3 regions of the Mesorhizobium sp. M7A.F.Ca.US.002.01.1.1 genome follow, and region 1 is predicted to be linked to each of the others. Evidence: riboswitches for the same ligand, from Rfam matches in the RefSeq annotation. Region 1 holds a riboswitch; each other region holds the start of a gene.
What was found. A riboswitch is a leader RNA that binds a small molecule or an ion and turns the genes downstream of it on or off. The one in region 1 is predicted to bind cobalamin.
Positions count from the first base shown of each region.

Region 1 (4,227 bases):
CACGCTCTCCCGCACCGGCCTGTTGCAGATCGATTCCGTCAGCGCGGTGGTGCGCGCTCATTATATGCCGCTCTATTCGCGCCTTGGCCCCTACCCGTTCTCGCTGCTCGACAACGCGGCCGTGACGCGCAAGCGCATGGTTTTCGAATATTGGGCGCACGAGGCCTCCTTCCTGCCGGTCGAGACATACCCGCTGATGCGCTGGCGCATGCAGCGCGCCGAGCGGGGCGAGGAAATGTATCTGGGTCTCGCCAAATGGGGCCGCGAGCACGCCGCCTACATCGAAGAGATCTACCGCGAGGTCGCCGAGCGCGGCCCGATCGCCGCTTCCGCGCTGGAGGGCCAGAAAGGTTCGGGCGGCTGGTGGGGCTGGAGCCATGCCAAACACGCCTTCGAATGGCTGTTCTGGGCCGGCCGCATCACCACGGCGCACCGCCGCGGTTTCGAGCGCTTCTATGACCTGCCCGAGCGCGTGCTGCCGCAGGCGATCCTCGACCTGCCGGTGCCGACGCCTGAGGACGCGCACCGCGAATTGCTGCGCATTTCCGCCCGCGCCCACGGCGTGGCGACTTCAGGCGATTTGCGCGATTATTTCCGCCTGTCGCCGGCCGATATGAAAGGCCGGCTGGAGGAACTGGTTGAAACGGGCGAGTTGCTGCCGGTGCGCGTCGAAGGGTGGGACAAGCCCGCCTATCTTCATAAAGACGCGCGTCTGCCGCGCAAGATCGAGGCCCGCGCCCTGCTGGCGCCGTTCGATCCTGTCGTCTTCGAACGCTCGCGCACAGAGCGGCTGTTCGACTTCCACTACCGCATTGAGATCTACACGCCGGCCGACAAGCGGCAATACGGCTATTATGTCCTGCCGTTCCTGCTCGGCGACAGGATCGTGGCACGCGTCGACCTCAAGGCCGATCGCCCGGCCAGCATACTGCGCGTCCATGCAGCCTATGCGGAGCCCGGTGCGCCGCCTGAAACCGCTGCGGAGCTGTTCGAGGAATTGAAGCAGATGCAGGGTTGGCTCGGGCTCGAACGCATCGAAGTGACGCCTGCCGGGGATTTGGGGCCGGCGCTGGCCGACATAGCGGTGTCGTAAGCTCGCGTTGACACCGCCGCCCGCAAAAGCCTAAATCCGGTTCCAGATGGTCCCTTGCCCGCAACGGCAAGGGCTAAGAGGGAATGCGGTGCGGGGCAAAATCCCAAATCCGCGGCTGTCCCCGCAACTGTAAGCGAAGAGCCAAGGCCGAAAACCACTGGGAATTCCCGGGAAGGCGGCTACCCAAGGCGATGACTCGCGAGCCAGGAGACCTGCCGTCTGCGACTGTAGAATCCGATCGCCCGGCGGGTTTCCGGGCAAGGAGCCCGATCTTTGGACCACGACAGCAGTTTTTCGGCTGGCACAGCGGATATTTCGTCCGGCCATGATGATGCCTTGGCCGGCGTCACCATCATCGTCTGCGGCTCCTGCCGCAATGAGACCGGCTCCGACGCTCATCCCCGCGCCGGCGAGTTGCTGACGGACGACACGCGCCGCGCCGCCGCTGGCGACGATATCCGCATCCGCAGCGTCGAATGCCTTGGCAATTGCAAGCGGCGCCTCAGCGCCGCGATCCTGCGCGACGGCTGCTGGAGCTATGTCTTCGGCGACCTGACCGCGACCAGCGGCGCCGACCTCGTGACAGGCGCAAAGCTCTTCGCCACCTCGAAAGATGGCCTGATCCCGTGGCGTGGCCGCCCCGATAGCCTCAAGCGCGGCCTCGTGGCCCGCATTCCACCCATCGACATGCTGAAGGATTGACCATGACCACTTCCGTATCCCGCGTTCCCTGCACCGTCGTCACCGGCTTCCTCGGCGCCGGCAAGACGACGCTGGTCCGCCATCTCCTGGAAAACGCCGGCGGCAAGCGCATCGCCATCATCGTCAACGAATTCGGCGACATCGGCATCGATGGCGAGATCCTCAAGGGATGCGGTATCGACACCTGCCCCGAGGAAAACATCGTAGAACTGGCCAATGGCTGTATCTGCTGCACTGTCGCCGATGATTTCGTCCCGGCGCTCGACCAAATCCTGTCGCTGACGCCGAAGGTCGACCATATCCTGATCGAAACCTCGGGCCTGGCACTGCCCAAGCCGCTGGTCCAGGCCTTTCAGTGGCCGAGCGTGAAAAGCCGGGTGACCGTCGATGGCGTCATCGCCGTGGTCGACGGACCGGCATTGGCCGAAGGCCGCGTCGCCAACGACATGGAGGCCCTCCAGGCGCAGCGCGCCGGGGACGAGACGCTCGACCACGACGATCCGGTGGAAGAACTGTTCGAGGACCAGATCGCCTGCGCCGACCTGATCATCCTGTCGAAGAGCGACCTGATGGACGCCGCCGGCACCGCCCGCGCCAATGCCATCATTGGCGAACACTCCGCCCGCGCAGTGAAGATCGTGCCGACCTCGCATGGCAAGGTCGATCCCTCCGTGCTGCTCGGGCTCGGTCTCGCCGTCGAGGACGACATCGAGAACCGCAAATCCCATCATGACGGCGCCTTCGACCACGAGCATGACGACTTCGACACCTTCATTGTCGACATAGCCTCGGTCGCCAATCCCGATGAACTGGCAAAACGCGTCGCCACCGTCGCCGAGGAAGAGAACGTGCTGCGTGTAAAAGGCTTCGTCGAGGTCGGCGGCAAGCCGATGCGGCTGCTGCTGCAGGCCGTCGGGCCCCTCGTCAATCATTACTATGACCGCGCCTGGACCGCGCAGGACGACCGCCGCTCGCGCCTCGTCGTCATCGGCCTGAAAGGGCTGAACCGCCCGGCGATCGAGCGTATACTCGCCGGCTGATTTCGGACACGGATTGCGATGCACATCCTAACCACGACATCCGCCTCGCTCGACGACCTCGCCGAGCCGGTCGATCTGCGGCAGACGCCGGCGGATATCGTGGCGCTGTCCTTCACCGACAGCGACCTCGCCGGACTGGCGGCGGCGTGGAGGACCGATGCCGACCGCCTGCCCTCGATGCGGCTGGCCGCACTGCGCGACCTGCGCCATCCCATGTCCGTCGACCTCTGGGTCGACAGCGTCGCCCGCCATGCCAAGATCATCCTCGTGCGCATCCTCGGCGGCTACGACTGGTGGCGCTACGGCTGCGACCAGCTTGCCTCGACCGCCCGCGAACGCGGCATAAAACTGGCGCTGCTGCCCGGCGAATGCCGCGACGAGGATCTGCGCCTGATCGAAGCCTCGACGCTGCCGCGCGAGGAGTTGGACGGCCTGCTCGACTATTTCCGCGAGGGCGGCCCGGCGAATATGAGCGCACTGGTGCGGAAATTGGCGCGGCTGGCGGGGTCGGATGCGGAAGTTATCGGCCCGGTGGTGGTGCCGAAAGCTGGTTTTTACGTGCCTGGATGTGGAGTTGTGGAGAAGCCGGACTTATCGAATGCTGGCGCTTACAACGTCAACGCTCCTATCATCCCCATCCTGGTCTATCGCTCGATGCTGCTGGCCGCCGATGTCGCGCCCATCGATGCGCTTGTTGAAGCGCTGCGGCAGCGCGGCATCGACCCAGTCCCGATCTTCGTCTCCAGCCTCAAGGACCCGGCATCCCTGGCATTCGTGCAAACAGCACTGACGGCGCTGAAGCCCGCCGCCATCATCACCGCGACCGCTTTCGCCTCAGGCGCCGAACCCGGCATCGAAACGCTGTTCGACCGCGCCGGCGTGCCTGTCTTCCAGGTCATCGTCGCCACCACCCGCCGCGACATCTGGCAAAACAACCAGCGTGGCCTGGCACCCGCCGACCTCGCCATGCATGTCGTGCTGCCCGAACTCGACGGCCGCGTCCTCGCCGGCGCCATTTCCTTCAAGGGCGAGACCGAGACCGATCCCGCGCTTGGCCACCGCGCCTTCGCCAACCGGCCGGAACCGGATCGCGTGGCGCAGGTCGCTGACCGCGTCGCGGCCTTCATCAAGTTGCAGGAGACACCCCGCGCCGGGCGCAAGCTGGCGATCCTGATCCCGGATTATCCCAGTGCCCCTGGTCGAACCGGCTATGCCGTGGGCCTCGACGTGCCGTCCAGCGTGCTCGCCATGCTGCATGACCTGAAGGAGCAGGGCTATGTGATTGAGGGGATTCCGCAGACGCCGCGTGGGTTGCTGGATTTGCTGGAAGCCAGCGATACTGGATTGGCCTTAGATAACTACATTGCCTTCTCGACGGAGTTGCCGACTGCG
Region 1 covers NZ_RZQE01000222.1:2,178-6,404, forward strand. Annotated here, with positions in the region: gene EN932_RS20650 (winged helix-turn-helix domain-containing protein) at 1-1,093, shown strand, start outside; cobalamin riboswitch at 1,124-1,328, shown strand; gene EN932_RS20655 (DUF1636 family protein) at 1,367-1,795, shown strand; gene cobW (cobalamin biosynthesis protein CobW) at 1,798-2,835, shown strand; gene cobN (cobaltochelatase subunit CobN) at 2,854-4,227, shown strand, end outside.

Region 2 (4,227 bases), on a different contig from region 1:
TTCTTGGTCGAAGCGGTGTACGAGCTGTCGACAGCAGTGGCTGCCGCGGCGTTCGAACCGTAGTGGTCGCTACCAGCGAAGGCGCTGCCGGAAATGGCCAGAAGGGCTGCGGCAGTGAGAATGATCTTTTTCATTTTTGGTACTCCAGTATCGTCTTTTTTCCGTCCGTCTAGCGGCGTGTCTTGGAAATGAAATCGCGTCGTTCGGACAGCCCCGATGTGGGAGGGCAAGGTCGTCTTTTCCAATCACGAAGTTGTTCCGTGTGGACCATGAATCCCCACCTTGAAATTGTGCCAATGGAATCTAAGGATGCATTTTTCTTCTTCATATCAGTGTGTTAGGTGTAGCCACCTGATGGATCACTGACTGTTTCAGAGGCCCAGCGTTCACACCGTCCTGCACGCACCGTCAACAGAAACGAACCGTTCGGTTCGATTTTAGGGCGAGCTAATAGTCACTTTTCGAAACCATTAACCTTTTTTGACCCCCCGCGAAGGGTCGGATTCGGAAAGATCGCAGCCGGCAAATGGCCGCCCGGGAGGTGGGATCTCGGCCCGCGACGAGCTGCAGTAGCGTTTCGCATGCCGTGTCGCGCCGCATGGATACGATGTCGTTTTCATGCCGACGGCGCGCCCGCGATCGTGGTTAGATCATACCATCTCAGGTGCCGCTTCGTGACGACGAGGCGGAGAATTGGGAAGCCGGTCAGAATCCGGCGCTGCCCCCGCAACGGTGGTGGAGTTCAAGTCGCAACGGGAGACCACTGGGCAACCGCCTGGGAAGGTGTCGCGATGGTCCGCAAGGACAACTCCAGAGCCCGGAAACCAGCCCGAGATTTTTAGACTCGACTGATCGCGGTGGGCGGTCAAGAGGTGGATAGCGCATGTCCGGCACACAGCCGGCCTGTGTTTCAATCCTTCCTCCATCACCACCAGTTCAGTCCTTAGAAACGAGGACAGGACATGGATATCCGCAACGACATGCTGAGGCTCCTGAAGGGGCGCCGGCAAGGCTTTTCGCTGGAGCAGCCCTTCTACACCGATCCGGACTACTTCAAGCTCGACATGGAGCTGATCTGGTATCGCGACTGGCTGTTCATCGGCCATGATTGCGAACTGCCGAAGCCGGGCAGCTACATCACCGTGCAGGTCGGCGATTATCCGGTCGTCCTTGTCCGCGACCAGCACGGCAAGATCAACGCCTTCCACAATTCCTGCCGCCATCGCGGCAGCCGCGTGTGCAACACGGAGAAGGGTACCGCGGCAAAGCTCGTCTGCCCGTATCATCAGTGGACCTACGAGCTGGACGGCCGCCTGCTGTTTGCCCGCCAGATGGCCGACGGTTTCGACAAGAGTGATTTCGGCCTGAAGCCGGTCGCCTGCGAGAGCGTCGGCGGCTACATCTTCATCTGCCTGGCCAAGGAACCGGCAGATTTCGCGCCGATGCGGGCGATGATCGAACCCTATCTTTTGCCGCACCGGCTGCGTGAAGCAAAGATCGCCTTCGAGAGCACGATCGTCGAGAAGGGCAACTGGAAGCTGGTCTGGGAAAACAACCGCGAGTGCTACCACTGCGCCGCCAATCATCCCGAGTTGTGCAAGACCTTCCCCGAGGCTCCAACCATAACCGGCGTCCATGGCGCCGACAGCGACCCTGAAATGGTCGCACACTGGGCCAGATGCGAGGCATCAGGCTTGCCGAGCAAATTCCGCATCGATCCGGCAGGGCAGTACCGCGCCACCCGCGCGCCCTTGCTGCGCGATGCCGTCAGCTACACCATGACGGGAAAACGGGCGGTCCAGAAGAACCTGTCCGACAGCGTTTCAACCGACCGCATCGGCTCCTTGCTGCTCTATCACTATCCGACGACCTGGAACCATATCCTCGGCGACCACGCCGTTACCTTCCGCGTGCTGCCGATCAGTGCCACGGAAACCGCGGTGACAACGAAATGGCTCGTCCACAAGGATGCGGTCGAAGGCGTCGACTACGACCTCGCTGAGCTCACCCATGTCTGGACCGAGACCAACGACCAGGACCGCCGCATCGTCGAGGAAAACGCCTTCGGCATCCTGTCGCCTGCCTATGAACCAGGCCCCTATTCGGAGCTGCATGAGGGCGGCGTGATCCAGTTCGTCGAGTGGTACGCGTCGTTCATCGGGCCGCGCCTTGCCGAAGGCGGCCGGCCGGCCCTGCGCAGCGTCGCCTAGCCCAGGGGATAAGAGGATGAATGCGATGACGGACCTTGGCCTCTATCGCCATCTCGACCAGATGACGCCCTGGAACGACAGGCTGCAGGTGCTGGAAGTGATCGGCGTCAGCGACGAAGCGCCTGACGTGAAGACCTTCACCTTCCGCTCCGACAACCAGACCTGGTTCCGCTACAAACCGGGGCAGTTCGTGACTCTGGAACTGCCGACATCGGACGGGCCGCTGATGCGCACCTACACGCTGTCGTCCTCGCCGTCGCGGCCGTTCTCGATCGCGGTGACGGTCAAGGCGCAGGCGGGCAGCACCGGTACGCGCTGGATGTTCGACCATCTGACGCCCGGTTCGCACGTCAAGGCCTATGGGCCGACCGGCGACTTCTCGCTGCATAGCCACCCGGCCGCCAAATATCTGTTCATTTCGGCCGGTTCCGGCGTGACGCCGATGATGTCGATGCTGCGCTGGCTGAACGACTGCGCGCCATGGACCGATGTCGGCTTCGTCAACTGCGCGCGCCGCCCGGAAGAGATCATTTTCCGCAAGGAGCTCGAACTGCTCGGCAGCCGCATGCCTGGGCTGTCGCTCGGCTTCATGATCGAGGAGCGGTCGAGCCGCGAGGGCTGGTTCGGCCATATGGGCCGCATCGACGCGATCCGGCTGCCATTGCTGGCGCCCGATTTCCGCGAGCGCGAGATTTTCTGCTGCGGCCCCGATCCTTTCATGCGCGCCGTGCGTGGCATGCTGGACGCAGCCGGCTTCGACATGACGAAATACCATCAGGAAAGCTTTGCCGCGCCTGCCGTGGAGGAGATCCCGGCGCCGTTCTCGCCGCCGGCGGAAGACGGCGCCGCTGCCACCGTGGAGGCCGTGACACCGATCCGGTTCTCGCATTCCGATGTCGATGCCGAATGCGTCGCCGGCCAGACGGTGCTGCAGACGGCACGCGCCTCGGGGGTGCGGATTCCCGCCGCCTGCGAGTTCGGCCTGTGCGGCACCTGCAAGGTGAGGAAGGTCGCGGGCGACGTCGAGATGAGCCACAATGGCGGCATCCTCGATCACGAAATCGAGGACGGCTTTATCCTCGCCTGTTGCTCGAAGCCGCTTTCGGCGCTTGAAATCGAGGCGTGACCGGCAGGCACGGTCAGAGACTGTCCATGCCCGCGCGGCCTGCAGCTGCGCTCGGCCGGGCCTACGCCATCTTGCCAAAAACCCTGCAAATGGTTAGACGCCTGCAACGGTGGGGTTGACCGTAGGGGCCGAAGATCATCTCCGCGGCCTGCTTCGGCGGGGAGCAAACATGCGACAATCCGGCGTATATGCCATTGCCAGCAAGGATATCGTCTTTGAATCCTTCGATGGCGAAGCCGTCGTTCTCGACCTGACCACCGGTAAATATTTCGGCTTCTCTGATTCAGGCAGCAGGCTTTGGGATGCACTGTCGTCCGGCGTGCCTGCCTCCGAACTGGTCGGCGCCGCGACCGGGATTGGCGCCCTCGATGCCGCCGCGATTGACGGCTTTGTTTCACAATTGCTCGAATTCGGTTTGCTGGCGGCCGCAACCGATGGCGTGGCAAGACCGGTTCCCAGCGAATTGCTGGCTCAGCTCGCCGCTGCCGGCGAGCCCCTCAAGGTCGACATCCATGACGACCTTGCCGACCTCATTGTCGTCGATCCCATCCACGAGGTCGAGGAGCCCCTCGGCTGGCCCGCAGTGAAGCAGGCCAACTGAGGCGCCCGCCAGGCTCTCGTTGCCGGACAGCTCCGGAACAGGCAGACCATGCCAAACGTCACTCTCGAAAACCTGACTGACTACGCACGTCATGTCCTGGCGCAAGCGCAGAGCAGCGCCGCGCATTATCCACTGACCTGCAAGGTGGGCTTGCCGCATCTGGAGTTGACCACTCATGTGAGTGCCGGCGCGTTGGCGGATGCCTTCGCTCATGGCTTTGTCACGGCTGCGGACAACCGAGCGCCTGCCGACATCTGCCGCATCTTCGTCGCACATCCCGGCATTGACGG
Region 2 covers NZ_RZQE01000183.1:6,427-10,653, reverse strand. Annotated here, with positions in the region: gene EN932_RS18590 (DUF680 domain-containing protein) at 1-134, opposite strand, end outside; cobalamin riboswitch at 646-848, shown strand; gene EN932_RS18585 (aromatic ring-hydroxylating dioxygenase subunit alpha) at 963-2,210, shown strand; gene EN932_RS18580 (hybrid-cluster NAD(P)-dependent oxidoreductase) at 2,236-3,336, shown strand; gene EN932_RS18575 (PqqD family protein) at 3,506-3,937, shown strand; gene EN932_RS18570 (serine kinase) at 3,986-4,227, shown strand, end outside.
Region 2: it holds a riboswitch for cobalamin, as region 1 does, so the genes downstream of both, EN932_RS18585 (aromatic ring-hydroxylating dioxygenase subunit alpha) here and EN932_RS20655 (DUF1636 family protein) in region 1, are expected to answer to the same signal.

Region 3 (4,227 bases), on a different contig from region 1:
ATCCGCAAGACCGACTTCATGCAGGCCGAATCGCTGCGCATGGCGTGGTCGATGCTGGCCTGGACCGGTGGGCCGACGCTCGGCATCTTCCTCTACACGCGCTTCGGCGTCTATGCCGCGCATGGCGCGGTGGCCGTGTTCGCGTTAGCGCTGCTGGCATTGTTCTGGACCTACCGGCTCGGCGACAACCCGTCGATCCGTCCCGGCAAGACGCGACCAGCCAATCCGCTCGCCAATATCGGCCGCTTCATCGCCCAGCCCAGGCTCAGGCTGGCCTGGCTGATCGCGTTTGGGCGCTCCTGTTTCTGGACGACGTTCTTCGTCTATGGGCCGCTGTTCATGGTCATTACGGGTGAGGGCAAGCTGGCCGGCGGCCTGCTGGTTTCGGCCGGCAACGCGCTTTTGTTCATGGCGATTTTCTGGGGCAAGGCGGGAAAGCGCTTTGGCGGCCGCAGGACCATGACATTTGCCTATTTCGCCATGTCGGTCGCGCTTCTGGCGGCGGGCTTCGTCGGCGAAACCGTGCCGCTGCTCACCGGCGCCTTCTTGCTCTGCGGCGCCTTCTTCACCATTGCGCTCGATGCGCTCGGCTCGACCGCCTTCATGCGCTCGGTGCGCTCCTATGAAAGATCGCAGATGGCGGCGGTCTATCGCACCTATCTCGACTTTTCCGAGCTGACGCCGCCGCTGGTCTATTCGGTGGTGCTGGCCTTCTTCGGCCTGGGCTCGGTGTTCGTCACGCTGGGCCTGCTGGCGGCGGTCTGCGGCTTCGTGACGTGGCGCTATCTGCCGAAATCGCTTTGACCTTCATGGCGCATTCGCAACGGTCGCCGGCGGAATTTGGTTTGCCGGACGCGAGGATTCTGCCTATAGTCGCCGGTGTCGCCGGTTCCATTTTGGAGCCAAGAGGGAATGCGGTAAGGGCGGATTTCGCCCAATGCCGTGGCTGCCCCCGCAACTGTGTGCGGTAGTCCTCTCCATATGCCACTGAAGATTTTTCTTCGGGAAGGTGGGGAAGGACGCTGATCCGTGAGCCAGGAGACCTGCCGGCGACAGGAAACTGACTTCGATGCCCTCGGGTGGAGGGCGAAAGGACAAGACATGACTACCGCTTCCGTCTCCCTCGGCGCTTCCGTCTCCTCGCAGTCGCGCTTCATGCAGCTCGCGCTTGCCGCGCTGCTCGGCATTTTCGTGATGGGCTTTGTCGGCTTCTCGCATATCGATGCGGTCCACAATGCGGCTCACGACTATCGCCATTCGATGGCATTTCCCTGCCACTGACGAGGGGCTGACATCATGAACCTGTTTCGCAACGTCGTGTTCATCGCGGCGATCGCAGGGCTCGTGGCCGGCGTCGTTCTTGCCTGCATGCAGGCCTATGCGACCGTGCCGCTGATCCTGAAGGCGGAGGTCTACGAACAGGCGGGCGGCGGGCATCACCATGACCATGCCGCTCCGGCAGCAACGAATAGCAATGCCATGAGCACAGCCGCTCCGGCCCCTGCCGAAGCGACTGCTGCGGCGGAAGACGAGGGCTGGGCGCCGGCAGACGGTTTCGAGCGTTTCGCCTTCAGCGTGCTTGCCAACATCGTCACCGGCATCGGCTTCGGGTTGATCCTGGTCGCGGTTTCCGAATTCGCCGGCGGCATCGGTGGTTGGCGCCAGGGCGTGTTCTGGGGCCTGGCCGGCTTTGCCGTGTTCACGCTGGCACCGGGCCTCGGCCTGCCGCCGGAACTGCCGGCCATGCCGGCCGCCGATCTCACCCAGCGCCAGATCTGGTGGTGGGCAACGGTGGCGGCAACCGCTGCCGGTCTCGGCCTGATCGCGTTCCGCAAGTCGCTGCCGCTGGCGATCCTTGCCGTCCTTTTGATCGTCGCACCGCATGTTGTCGGGGCACCGCAGCCCGACAGTTACGAGACGGCGATTCCGGAAGGGCTGCATCACCAGTTCGTGGTGGCGGTGACCGTGACCAATCTGGTGTTCTGGCTGGTGCTCGGCGCGGTTGTCGGCGTGGTGCGCGGCCGCTTCACCGGCACCGCGACCAGCCTGCGCGACAGCTTTGCCTGATCGCAAGACACTGACCTTCCTCATCGGCGGTGCGCGCTCCGGCAAGAGCGCGCGCGCCGAAATTTTGGCGACCGCCTTGCCGCCGCCCTGGACCTATATCGCCACGGCGCAAGCCTATGATGACGAGATGCGTGAGCGCATCGCGTTGCACCGGTCGCGGCGCGGCGAAGGCTGGACGACCATCGACGCACCGCTCGACCTCGCCGGCGCCCTTGCCGCCTTGCCGGACGATCGGCCGGTGCTTGTCGACTGCCTGACGCTGTGGCTGACCAACCATATGCTGGCCGAACACGATCTGGACCTTGAATGCCGGCGATTGGCGGAGGTGTTGTCGCGGCCGCGCGGACCCTGGTTCGTGGTGTCCAATGAAGTCGGCCAAGGCATCGTGCCGGACAATGCACTGGCGCGCCGCTTTCGCGATGCCGCCGGCCGGCTCAACCAGCAGGTCGCGGCGATTGCCGATACGGTGCTGCTGATGGTGGCGGGGCTGCCGCTCAAGGTGAAATGATATGACCGATATCGACAATAAGGACGAAGAGCGCCACCGCGCCAAGATGGCCAAGCGCAAGGCGGTGCAGGATGCCGAGGTGGCGAGCAAGACGGTCGAGAAGGGATTGCTCATCGTCAACACCGGCCCGGGCAAAGGCAAGACCACGGCCGCCTTCGGGCTGGCGCTGCGGATGCTCGGCTACGGCAAGCGCGTCGGTGTCGTCCAGTTCATCAAGGGCAAGTGGCACACCGGCGAGAAGGACGCCTTCGCCGCCTTCGGCGACCGTGTCGTGTGGCACGCGATGGGCGAGGGGTTCACCTGGGAAACCCAGGATCTGAAGCGCGACATCGCTGCCGCCGAAGCCGCCTGGGCCAAGGTGCTCGAACTGATGGCCGATCCGTCGATCAGCCTGCTGGTGCTCGACGAATTGAACATTGCGCTGCGCTACGACTATCTCGATCTCGACAGAGTGGTTGGCGCGCTAAAAGCGCGGCGCGAGGGCCTGCATGTCGTTGTCACCGGCCGCAACGCCAAGCCGGCGCTGGTCGAGGCCGCAGACCTCGTCACCGAAATGGGCGTGACCAAGCATCATTTTTCCGCCGGCGTGAAAGCGCAGCAGGGGATCGAGTTCTGAGTGTTCCTCAACCTCCCCAGACGGGGGAGGGTGAGGTTAAGTCACAACGATGACAACGACCGAAACCAACCCGAACAGAGCGATCAGCAGATAGTCGGCGACGCGATAGAGTTTCAGCGCCTGCCTGATGTCGAGGCTGTCGGCTTCGCGCCGGCCGCCTTCGCCCATGAAGACGTCGTCGACCAGCACGCCGCCATAGAAACGCGGCCCGGCGAGCGCCAGGCCGAGCGCACCGGCCATCGCCGCTTCCGGCCAGCCGGCATTGGGCGAGCGATGTTTTTTCGCGTCGCGCCGCACCGCATGCCAGGCTTTTTTCGCATCAGCGCCTTTGACGAAGAATGCCGCCAGCACGATCAGAAGCGCCGTCAGCCGCGACGCCGGCAGGTTGATCCAATCGTCAAAGCGCGCCGCCGCCCAGCCGAACGCCTCGTGGCGCGGGGTGCGGTGGCCGATCATCGAATCGGCGGTGTTGGCGGCCTTGTAGGCGGCGCCGCCGGCCAGGCCGCCGACGCCGGTCCAGAAGGCAGGGGCGACGATGCCGTCGGAAAAATTCTCGGCCAGGCTCTCGATCGCCGCGCGGCAGACACCGGCCCGGTCGAGCGTTTCAGGGTCGCGACCGACGATCCGCGAAACGGCAAGGCGGGCCAAGGCGAGGCCGCCGGTGTCGAGGGCGTCAGCCACCGCCTCGACATGCTCATAGAGGCTCTTCTGCGACAGCAGCGACGTTGCCAGAAGGGCCGTGATGACCAGGCCCATGGGAACGAACCAGAACAGGATCTGTACGCCCAGGCCGACTATCGCCGGCACCAGCACGATGACCAGCAGCGCCTGGACACCGCGCTTGCGACGCAGCGCGTCGGGATCAGTGGCGCGGTTGAGCCTGCGGTCGAGAAAGGATATCAGCCTGCCGAACCACGTCACCGGATGGCCGATGGCGCGAAACAGCCAGTCGGGGTAACCGAGGGCGAATTCGACGACCAATGACAGGAAAGCGATCAGGACTGACATGAAGCTTCTTAATGGGGCGGTTGTGGAC
Region 3 covers NZ_RZQE01000290.1:91-4,317, reverse strand. Annotated here, with positions in the region: gene EN932_RS23805 (MFS transporter) at 1-804, shown strand, start outside; cobalamin riboswitch at 870-1,066, shown strand; gene EN932_RS23800 (CbtB domain-containing protein) at 1,102-1,281, shown strand; gene EN932_RS23795 (CbtA family protein) at 1,297-2,067, shown strand; gene cobU (bifunctional adenosylcobinamide kinase/adenosylcobinamide-phosphate guanylyltransferase) at 2,060-2,575, shown strand; gene cobO (cob(I)yrinic acid a,c-diamide adenosyltransferase) at 2,577-3,191, shown strand; gene cbiB (adenosylcobinamide-phosphate synthase CbiB) at 3,228-4,199, opposite strand; partial or broken gene EN932_RS39025 (threonine-phosphate decarboxylase) at 4,198-4,227, shown strand, end outside.
Region 3: it holds a riboswitch for cobalamin, as region 1 does, so the genes downstream of both, EN932_RS23800 (CbtB domain-containing protein) here and EN932_RS20655 (DUF1636 family protein) in region 1, are expected to answer to the same signal.